3 regions of the Streptomyces rishiriensis genome follow, and region 1 is predicted to be linked to each of the others. Evidence: riboswitches for the same ligand, from Rfam matches in the RefSeq annotation. Region 1 holds a riboswitch; each other region holds the start of a gene.

Region 1 (3,200 bases):
CGGCCAGCGCTCGGCGGCGGCTTCCGGGCCGAGGAGTTCGTGCGGCACTCCGGCCGCGCCGAGGAGGTCGGCGATCAGCTTCGGGTCGTGCTCCTCGCCCATGTCGAGCCCGCCGGTCGTGCGCAGCAAGGGGGTCGAGCTGTCGTCCTCCAGTTCCCGCCACTGCTCGTACGCCTGCCCGGTCAGCCGTACGTAGAAGGGGTCGGCGTACGCCCGCCGGAAGATCCGCGAGCTGCCGTGCGAGCTGCCGTGCCGGTGACCGACGTCGTACGCCTCGACGAGCGTGACCTCGTGGCCCCTGCGGGCCAGTTGCCAGGCGGTGGCCGCTCCCATGAGTCCGGCGCCGACGACGACGATCACAGTCCCTCCCCGGGATCCGGCTGACGCCCGCGAGCGGAACGCGGGCCGTGTCAGCGGACTCGATCGTAACGGCGACCAGGTCCTCGCGGTCCAGGTGGAGGGGTCGGCCCGGGGCAGGTGTCGCCGCACGCCTCACGGCTCACGGCAAACCGCCGAGGGCGAGCGCGACGAGCCGGGCATCTGCCGTGCGGCGACGGCGGGTCGGATGTTCATGCCGCCGTCCTCGCGCGCCGCTCCCGCCGCTGATCCGGCGTCGGCTCGCGTACGGGGAGAGGGCCCCCGGACCATTCCGCGGGCCCTCCAGCCGGGTCGTCGTCCCGGTCACGTCACCGTGGGGCGGCCACCGGTGTGCCCGCGGTCACCGCGGCGGGCCCGGGGTGCAGCAGCCGTTCGGCCAGTTCGCCGAAGACGAGGCCGAAGCCCGCCCAGAGCGTGACCTGCAGGGCGAGCGCGGACAGCCGGAACCGCCACAGCAGGGCGGCCGGGAAGTCGCCCGGCACCTCGTTGACGGCGGGGAGGAACCCGTAGGCCAGTCCGATGACGAGCACGAAGCCGAGGACGGCTGCGACGGTCGCGTTCCAGGTGCCCAGCCTCGGCGCCAGCCGCTTGCCGAGGATCACCGCGGCGACCGCGAGCAGTACGCCGAGCACCATCATCAGGAAGTACAGGGTGGTGCGCTTGCCGATGGTGTCGGGATCGCCCACCGCGGGCGGGTTCGCCGGGTACTTCAGGAACGGCACGACGTACACGGCCAGCAGGGCGGCCCCCGACAGCAGCAGGGCCGTGGCCCGGGGGCCGAGGCGGCCCACGCGGCCGAGGGCGAAGCAGAAGGCGAGGGCGGCGATGCCGCCGAAGGCCACCCCGTAGATCAGCACGCCGGTGGCGAGACCGGCCGTGGACTGCAGGCTGCGGGAGACGAGTTCCACCTCGTGGTGCTCGTGGGCGGCTGCATGGGATTCCTCGAAGCCGATCGCGCTGTCGACGTTCGGCTCACCGAGGAAGTAGGCGACGATCAGGGCGAGCACGCCGGCGGCCAGGCCGGCGAGCATGCCCCGCACGAGCAGGTTTCGCACCGTTGCGGAGTTCATGGGTGTGCCGGGGTTCCCCTCGGGTCAGTGGCAGGGGAAGCCGAGCAGGTGGCGGGCGTCGTGCACCCACTCGTGAACGTCCTCGCCGGAGACGACGGCGGTGGCGCCTTGCTCCGCGCCGACGAAGTACAGCAGGACCAGCATCAGCACGCCGAAGAAGACTGCCCAGGGGGCGATGTCCTTCAGCGGCAACTTGGCAGGTACGACGGGCGTGCTGGTAGTCGGCTGGGCGACATGCTGCGCCATGGCGGAACCTCCTCTGGGAGTTCGCGTCCCATCTCGGTGGTGCACATGACGACGGCCACGGGTCTGACTCGCGATGCCCCCTTTCGGGGTGCACCGTCCACAGTGGCGCGACCGTGCCGGGTTCTCACCGGCTTCCGTCTCGCCGTCGTCGATATCAGAGCGACGGTACCGCGTGGCGGGTCCCTGGCCAATACCGCCCCAACCGGCGTGATCGCCCTCTCCGCGGCTCGGTGACCCGGATCACCGTGCCGGTCCCGCTCGACCCACGTCGTGGGATCAGGGGCCGGCGAGGCCGAGTTCACGCTCGCCGAGCGGGGCGAAGAAGCGCTCCACGTCGGCCGCCGTGACCTCGGCGAGGGTGGCCGGCGACCAACGGGGTTCGCGGTCCTTGTCGATGACCTGGGCGCGGATGCCCTCGACCAGGTCATGTGTGCTCAGGGCTGCGCAGGAGACGCGGTACTCCTGTTCCAGCACCCGTTCCAGCGAGCCGATCCGCCGGGCACGGCGCAGGGCGGCGAGCGTGACCTTGAGCGCCGTGGGCGACTTGGCCAGCAGGGTCTCCGCGGCCTCCTTGGCCGCCGGGCCGCCGTGGGCGAACAGCCGTCGGACGATCTCCTCGACGGTGTCGGCCGCGTAGCAGGCGTCGATCCACCCCCGGTGGCCGGACAACTCGCCCTGCGGCAAGGGCCGTACATGACGGTCCAGGGCTTCCCGTACGGGCCGGTCCGTGAGGTCGTCGACGAACCGCCGGAGCGAGACGGACGGCATGTAGTGGTCGGCGAGCCCGCACGACACGGCGTCCCCCGCCCCGATCTGCGCACCCGTCAGGGCGAGATGGGTGCCCAGTTCGCCCGGGGCACGGGCGAGCAGGTAGGTGCCGCCGACGTCCGGCACGAAGCCGATGCCCGTCTCGGGCATCGCGACCCTCGACCGCTCGGTGACGATCCGGACGCTGCCGTGCGCGGAGACGCCGACCCCGCCGCCCATCACGATGCCGTCCATCAGGGCGACGTAGGGCTTGGGAAAGCGGGCGATGCGGGCGTTGAGGTGGTACTCGTCGCGCCAGAAACGGGCCGAGGCGGCGCCGTCGGCGTCGCGGGCGTCGTCGTGGACGGCGCGGATGTCGCCGCCCGCACACAGACCGCGCTCCCCCGCTCCGGAGATGACGACGACCTCGACGGCCGGGTCGCGCTCCCAGACCCTCAGCGCGTCGTCCATGCGGCGCACCATCGCGTGGTTCAGGGCGTTGATGGCCCTCGGCCGGTCGAGCGTGATGTGGGCGGCCCTGCCGGTGGTGTGCAGCAGCACGGGTTCCCCGATGTCGTTCATACCGATGCCTCCGTCGGGCCGCGGGTCACGATGACGCGCATGATGTCGTTGCTTCCTTCCGGGATCCGGGCAGCCCCTTCGACCGCGTCGTCCCCGCCTACATTCTCGACAAGGCCCTGGACAGCGAGGACGGCGAGGTGCGCCGGGCCGCCCCGGACACCGTGCTGCTCACGCTCG
Region 2 (3,200 bases), 5.6 Mb from region 1:
TCCCGGCGATCGCCGCGCCGATCGTCGCCGGCGTCGCGGCGATGCTCGCGACCCGCCTCTCCTACACCCTCGGCAAGAAGGCCGACGGCAAGGCTGCGGCCAAGGGCTACCGCGCGGGCCAGATCGCCTCGGCCGGCCTGGTCTCCCTCGCCCACGGCACCAACGACGCGCAGAAGACGATGGGCATCATCACCCTGGCCCTGGTGGCCGGCGGTGCCGTGGCCCCCGACTCCGACCCGCCCACCTGGGTCATCCTCTCCGCCGGCCTGGCCATCGCGCTCGGCACCTACCTCGGCGGCTGGCGCATCATCCGCACCATGGGCAAGGGCCTGACCGACCTCCAGCCGCAGCAGGGCTTCGCCGCCCAGACCAGCGCGGCCACGGTCATCCTGGCCTCCTCGCACCTCGGCTTCTCCCTCTCCACCACCCACTCGGTCTCGGGTGCGGTGATGGGCGCCGGACTGGGCCGCAAGGGCGGTGTGGTCCGCTGGTCGACGGCGACCCGGATGTTCGTCGCATGGGGCCTGACGCTCCCGGCCGCGGCCCTGGTGGGCGCGCTCGCCGAGTCGGTCACCGGCCTGGGCGACTGGGGTACGGCCCTCGTCGCGGTCTTCCTGATCGCCTCCAGCGCGGCCATCTGGAAGGTCTCCCGGCGCGAGGTCGTCGACGCCTCGAACGTCAACGCGTCCGAGGAGCCCGCGGGCGTCGTCACGACGGCGATCGCCGCGGTCACCCCGCCGCCCACGGTCGCCCTGGCCGACAACCTCACCGCCGGTCTCACCACGGACCTGACGGCCACGATCCCCGCCCCGGCCGCGGAGCCCGCGACCCCCGCCGCTCCTCCGGCCGCGGCCGTCTGAGCCCGCGCACCCGGTACGAAGGAAGAGAAGCAGCATGAAGATCGACTGGGCAGCCCTGGGTTCCGTCTTCGGCGTCAGCCTCGTGGTCACCGTGGGCCTCGTCGCCCTGTTCACCCTCGGCATCATGGGCCTGTCGCGGCAGGAGCGCGCGTCGGCGCAGGGCGGCTCGGCCACCCTCGCGGTGACCGGCGCGTACGCGTGCTTCGCGGCCTGCGCGGCAGCGGTGGCGTACGGCATCTCACTGATCGTCGCCTGACGCACCATCCACACACGCACCACCCGAACGCCCCTGGGGTGCGGGACGGATCGCCGTCCCGCACCCCAGGGGTGTCGGTGGCTCCGCCGTCGGTCCCTGTGTGGGGTTCTGCACACTCCAGCCTCGCAGGTCAACAGCAAGTTGACGGCTCCAGCGGGTCGTGGTGGACTGCCCGAGCCATGTACGACGGCAGAAGAGGAAGCCGGTGTGAATCCGGCGCGGTCCCGCCACTGTCACCGGGGTAGTAACCCCCGGGAGCCAGGAACTCTCGCCGCCGGTCTCGTCGAACCAGGGCGTGGACACCCTGAGTGAGGACATATCGCCATGCTCGCTCGGCCGTTGAGGTACCGCACCGGTTCACTGCCCGGCCCCACGGCCGGCTGAGCCGATGCGTGCCGATCGCCTCTACGCGTACGGCGCCGCCACCGGCCTTCTGGGCGACCTGCTGCTCGGCGATCCGCGCCGAGGGCATCCGGTCGCCGCGTTCGGACGCGCCGCCGGTGCCGTCGAGCGGCTGCTGTGGCGGGACCACCGGGGACGCGGCGCCCTCCACGCCGTCGTGTGCGCCGGCGGGGCCGTGGCCCTGGGAGCCGCCGCCGAACAGGCCGTACGCCGTTCACCCGCGGCCACCGTCGCGTTGGTCTCCGCCGCCACCTGGGCCGTTGTCGGGGGCAGTTCGCTGGTCCGGGAGGCCCGGGCCGTCGGGCGGGCCCTCGAAGCGGGGGACGTCGAGGCCGCCCGGGAGCGGCTGCCGCATCTGTGCGGGCGGGACCCGCAGGCGCTGGACGCCGACGGGATCGCCCGGGCCGTCGTGGAGTCGGTCGCCGAGAACACCTCCGACGCCGTCGTGGGCGCGCTGGTGTGGGGGGCGGTGGGCGGGGTGCCGGGCCTGGTCGGGTTCCGGGCCGTCAACACCCTGGACGCCATGGTCGGTCACCGGTCGCCGAGGTATCTGCGCTACGGCTGGGCCGCCGCCCGCCTCGACGACGTCGCCGGATGGCCGGGAGCCCGGCTGACCGCCGTGCTCGCCGCCGTCGCGGGGGACGATCCGCGGGGCGCCGTGCGCGCCTGGCGGGCCGACGCCCGCCGCCATCCGAGCCCCAACGCCGGTCCGGTGGAAGCCTCTTTCGCGGGCGCGCTCGGGGTGCGGCTGGGCGGGACCCTGTCGTACGGCGGACGGGTCGAGCACCGCCCCGTGCTGAACGGCGCGGCCGGGCGGCCCGTCGCCGTCCGGGACATCGAACGTGCCGCGCGGCTCTCCCGCCGCGTCGGTCTGCTCGCGCTCGGCGTGACCGTCGCCGCGCGCATCGCCGCCACGCGCGTCGTCGCGAGGAACCAGCCGAAGGGGCGTACGACATGAGCGGGGGTCTCCTCGTCGCCGGCACCACCTCCGACGCCGGCAAGAGCGTCGTCACCGCCGGGATCTGCCGGTGGCTGGTGCGCCAGGGGGTGAAGGTCGCGCCCTTCAAGGCGCAGAACATGTCCCTCAACTCGTTCGTGACGACCGAGGGCGCCGAGATCGGGCGGGCGCAGGCCATGCAGGCCCAGGCCTGCCGGGTGGAGCCGACCGCGCTGATGAATCCGGTGCTGCTCAAGCCGGGCGGCGAGCAGAGCAGCCAGGTCGTGCTGCTCGGCAAGCCGGTGGGCGAGATGACCGCCCGTGGCTATCACGGGGGGCGGCAGCAGAAACTCCTCGGAACCGTTCTCGACTGCCTCGCCGAGTTGCGGGGCACGTATGACGCGGTGATCTGTGAGGGGGCGGGCAGTCCGGCCGAGATCAATCTGCGGCGGACCGACATCGTGAACATGGGGATCGCGCGGGGCGCGCGGCTGCCCGTGCTCGTCGTCGGCGACATCGACCGCGGGGGCGTCTTCGCCTCCTTCTTCGGCACCGTCGCCCTGCTCTCGCCCGAGGACCAGGAACTGGTCGCCGGGTTCCTGGTCAACAAGTTCCGGGGGGACGTCTCCCTGCTGGAGCCGGGCCTGGAGATGCTGCACGGGCTCACCGGGCGGCGGAGTTACGGCGTGCTGCCGTTCCGGCACGGGCTGGGGATCGACGAGGAGGACGGGCTGAGGGTCTCGCT
Region 3 (3,200 bases), 6.3 Mb from region 1:
CAAAAGGTCCGATGAAGCCATATGTCACAGAACACCTATGTTCCGCATCACGTCCGCCGCCGGGGCCGGCGGGCCCCGGCGGCCGGCGGCCCGCGCGGAGCAGCGCCTGCGGTGGCCTCCGCGACCGGCGGCCCCCCGCCGCGCGTGGGCGGCGGCATCCGCGACGCCGCCGGGCCGCACCCCGTCCCGGGACGGTCAGGTGCCGAGGGGGTCGCCGTCCGGGTCGGTCGCCGGGGTGGCCACCTCTGCGGCGATCCGGCGGTAGGCGGCGCGGGCCTGGACGATCCGGGCGAGCACGGTGCCGCCGAGAGCGGCGGCGCACAGGCAGGTGAGCCAGAAGGTGTCACGGTGGCCGGCCCAGCTGAGCGTGCCCACGGGCGGGACGGCGAAGCCGTTCAGGATCAGCCAGCACAGGACGGCCGTGCCCGGGGCCGCGGTGAAGCGGGCGCAGAGACCCAGCAGGGCCGCCAGGAAAGAGAGCGCGGCCAGCGCGAACCCCGGGCGGTCCGCGCCGACCAGCAGGTTGTGCACCGCCACCAGGACCAGCGCGCTGCCGAAGGCCGTGGCCCACACCAGGGGGGTCGCGACGGGCTGGGGCACGGGCCGGGCGCCGGCTCTGAGGGACACCCACTCGATCATGCTGCACGCTTCCTTCCGGCCCCCGCCCCCGGAACGCCGGCCGCCACGGCGGCGTGGACCTCGGGACGAATTCTCCCACCGGTCGTCGAGCGCACCCCTGTCGCCCTGTTCCCGCGTCGGCGGCCTGCGCGCGGGCCTCGGCGGCTCGCGCGGACGGCTTCGGCGCGAGATGCGGGATCGCGGTCGCCGTCTGCCGGACGTGCGGGTCGACGACGTCACCGATGGCGGCGGTCGTAGGGTCACGGCATTTCGTCGAGGCAGCCGGAGGCCGCCGTGCGCCGGGGGTGAGCCGTCGTCCGCCGTCTCCGCGCCCCGCATCGGCGCTTGTCAGCGCCTGTGTGTGCGCACTACTGTCACCACGCCTTGGTGAACGGGAAATCCGGTGTGATGCCGGTGCGGCCCTCGCCACTGTGATCGGGAAGTCCGGCTCCGGCCCTCGCGGGCAGCCACTGGGTCCTCGGGACCCGGGAAGGCGGAGTACGGGCGGTGGTACCCGTGAGCCAGGAGACCGGCCAAGGCACGTCAACCATCCACGAGGTGCTGGAGAGGGTCTGCTCAGCCATGCACATAGCCGAGGGTTTTCTGCCTCCGGCGCACGCGATCGCCTGGAGCGTCGCATCCGCGCCATTCGTCGTCCACGGAGTACGGTCACTCACCCGTGAGGTCAAGGAGCATCCCGAGAGCACCCTGCTCCTCGGCGCCTCCGGTGCCTTCACCTTCGTCCTGTCCGCGCTGAAGCTCCCCTCGGTCACCGGGAGTTGTTCCCACCCCACCGGCACGGGGCTCGGCGCCATCCTGTTCCGGCCGCCGGTCATGGCGGTGCTGGGCACCATCACCCTGCTCTTCCAGGCGCTGTTGCTCGCCCACGGCGGCCTGACCACGCTCGGCGCCAACGTCTTCTCCATGGCCGTCGTCGGACCCTGGGCCGGTTACGCGGTCTACCGGCTGCTGCGACGGTTCGACGTGCCGCTGATGGTCACGGTGTTCTTCGGCGCGTTCGTGGCCGACCTGTCCACGTACTGCGTCACCAGCGTGCAGCTGGCGCTCGCCTTCCCGGACCCGAGCAGCGGATTCCTGGGCGCGCTGGGCAAGTTCGGCTCCATCTTCGCCGTCACCCAACTCCCGCTGGCGGTCAGCGAGGGGCTCCTGACGGTGTTCGTGATGCGCCTGCTGACGCAGTCCAGCAAGGGTGAACTGACAAGGCTGGGCGTGCTCGTGACGGGCGGCCGGAAGAGGGCCGGTGCGGGCGCCGACGCCGAGACCGAGGCGGTGGCCCGGTGAGCCGTAACGCGAAGATCAACGCGCTGCTCCTGTTCGTGGTGGCCGCGCTCGCCGTCCTGCCGCTGGCCCTCGGGCTCGGCGACCACAAGGAGGAGCCGTTCTCGGGCGCCGACGCGGAGGCGGAGACGGCGATCACCGAGATCGAGCCGGACTACGAGCCCTGGTTCTCGCCCCTGTACGAGCCGCCGTCCGGCGAGATCGAGTCGGCGCTGTTCGCCCTCCAGGCCGCCCTCGGCGCGGGGGTCCTCGCCTACTACTTCGGTCTGCACCGGGGACGGCGGCAGGGCGAACTCCGGGCTCTGGCGCAGCAGGACACGGCGGCTTCGACGACCTCGGTCCCCTCGTCGAAGGCCTCGACGTCCTCGCGGAGTACCGAGAACTCCGAGGACTCCCGAGGCTCCGGAAGCTCCGGAAGCCCTCAGGGCTCCGCGAGCGCGTCCGTGCCGTCCGCTCCCGAACGGACCTGAGCGGGTGCTGCCGATCGACGCGGCGGCGCACAGCAGCCGCTGGCGCCACCGCCATCCGCTGGACAAGGCCGTACTGGGACTCGGTCTCACCGTGCTCGCCATCTCGCTGCCGCCCTGGCCCGGCGCGGCCCTGGTCCTGGTGGCGGCTCTCGCCGTCCTGCTGGGACCGGCGGGGGTGCCGGCCCGGCGGTTGTGGCGCGCCTACCGGGTGCCGCTGGGCTTCTGCGTGACCGGTGCGCTCACCCTGCTCGTCCGGGTCGGCGGCCCGGACCGGTTCGTCGCCCTGGCCGACGGCGGTCCGGTGCGCGCCGGGGAACTGCTGCTGCGTACCTCGGCCGCCTCCCTCGGTGTCCTGCTCCTCGCGTTCACCACCCCGATGTCCGACCTGCTGCCCCGCCTGGTCAGGGCCGGGGTACCCGCGCCCGTCGTGGACGTCGCGCTGGTGACGTACCGCATGAGCTTCCTGCTGCTCGACTCCGTGCGCAGGATCCGGGAGGCCCAGGCGGCCCGGCTCGGGCACACCACCCGCGCCGCGCAGTGGCGTTCGCTGGCCGGACTCGGCGCCACCGCGTTCGTCCGCGCCTTCGACCGGGCGGCGCGGCTCCAGGACGGGCTCGCCGGACGCGGCTACGACGGGACCCTGCGCGTCCTGGTGCCCGAGGCCCGGTTCTCCGTCCGCTTCGCTGCCGCCAGTGCCGCCCTCTTCGCGGCCCTGGTCGCCCTGACCTTCGTACTGCGCTCCGTACTGGAAAGGCCGCTGTCATGAGCGAGCCCGCACTGCTCTCCCTGCGGGGGGTCTCCTTCGCCTACGAG

What was found. Region 1 has a riboswitch for cobalamin ahead of QF030_RS36320 (CbtB domain-containing protein). Riboswitches for the same ligand answer to the same signal wherever they lie in the genome.
Region 2: another riboswitch for cobalamin. It lies ahead of QF030_RS11605 (cobalamin biosynthesis protein); the one in region 1 lies ahead of QF030_RS36320 (CbtB domain-containing protein).
Region 3: another riboswitch for cobalamin. It lies ahead of QF030_RS08160 (energy-coupling factor ABC transporter permease); the one in region 1 lies ahead of QF030_RS36320 (CbtB domain-containing protein).

The regions. Positions count from the first base shown of each region.
Region 1 covers NZ_JAUSWV010000002.1:7,638,893-7,642,092, reverse strand. The annotation lists gene QF030_RS36330 (FAD-dependent oxidoreductase) at 1-360, opposite strand, end outside; gene QF030_RS36325 (CbtA family protein) at 687-1,448, opposite strand; gene QF030_RS36320 (CbtB domain-containing protein) at 1,473-1,694, opposite strand; cobalamin riboswitch at 1,730-1,882, opposite strand; gene QF030_RS36315 (enoyl-CoA hydratase/isomerase family protein) at 1,971-3,023, opposite strand.
Region 2 covers NZ_JAUSWV010000002.1:2,049,286-2,052,485, forward strand. The annotation lists gene QF030_RS11595 (inorganic phosphate transporter) at 1-860, shown strand, start outside; gene QF030_RS11600 (hypothetical protein) at 895-1,116, shown strand; cobalamin riboswitch at 1,254-1,406, shown strand; gene QF030_RS11605 (cobalamin biosynthesis protein) at 1,505-2,476, shown strand; gene QF030_RS11610 (cobyric acid synthase) at 2,473-3,200, shown strand, end outside.
Region 3 covers NZ_JAUSWV010000002.1:1,301,705-1,304,904, forward strand. The annotation lists gene QF030_RS08155 (hypothetical protein) at 196-639, opposite strand; cobalamin riboswitch at 987-1,170, shown strand; gene QF030_RS08160 (energy-coupling factor ABC transporter permease) at 1,201-1,920, shown strand; gene QF030_RS08165 (energy-coupling factor ABC transporter substrate-binding protein) at 1,917-2,387, shown strand; gene cbiQ (cobalt ECF transporter T component CbiQ) at 2,392-3,153, shown strand; gene QF030_RS08175 (energy-coupling factor ABC transporter ATP-binding protein) at 3,150-3,200, shown strand, end outside.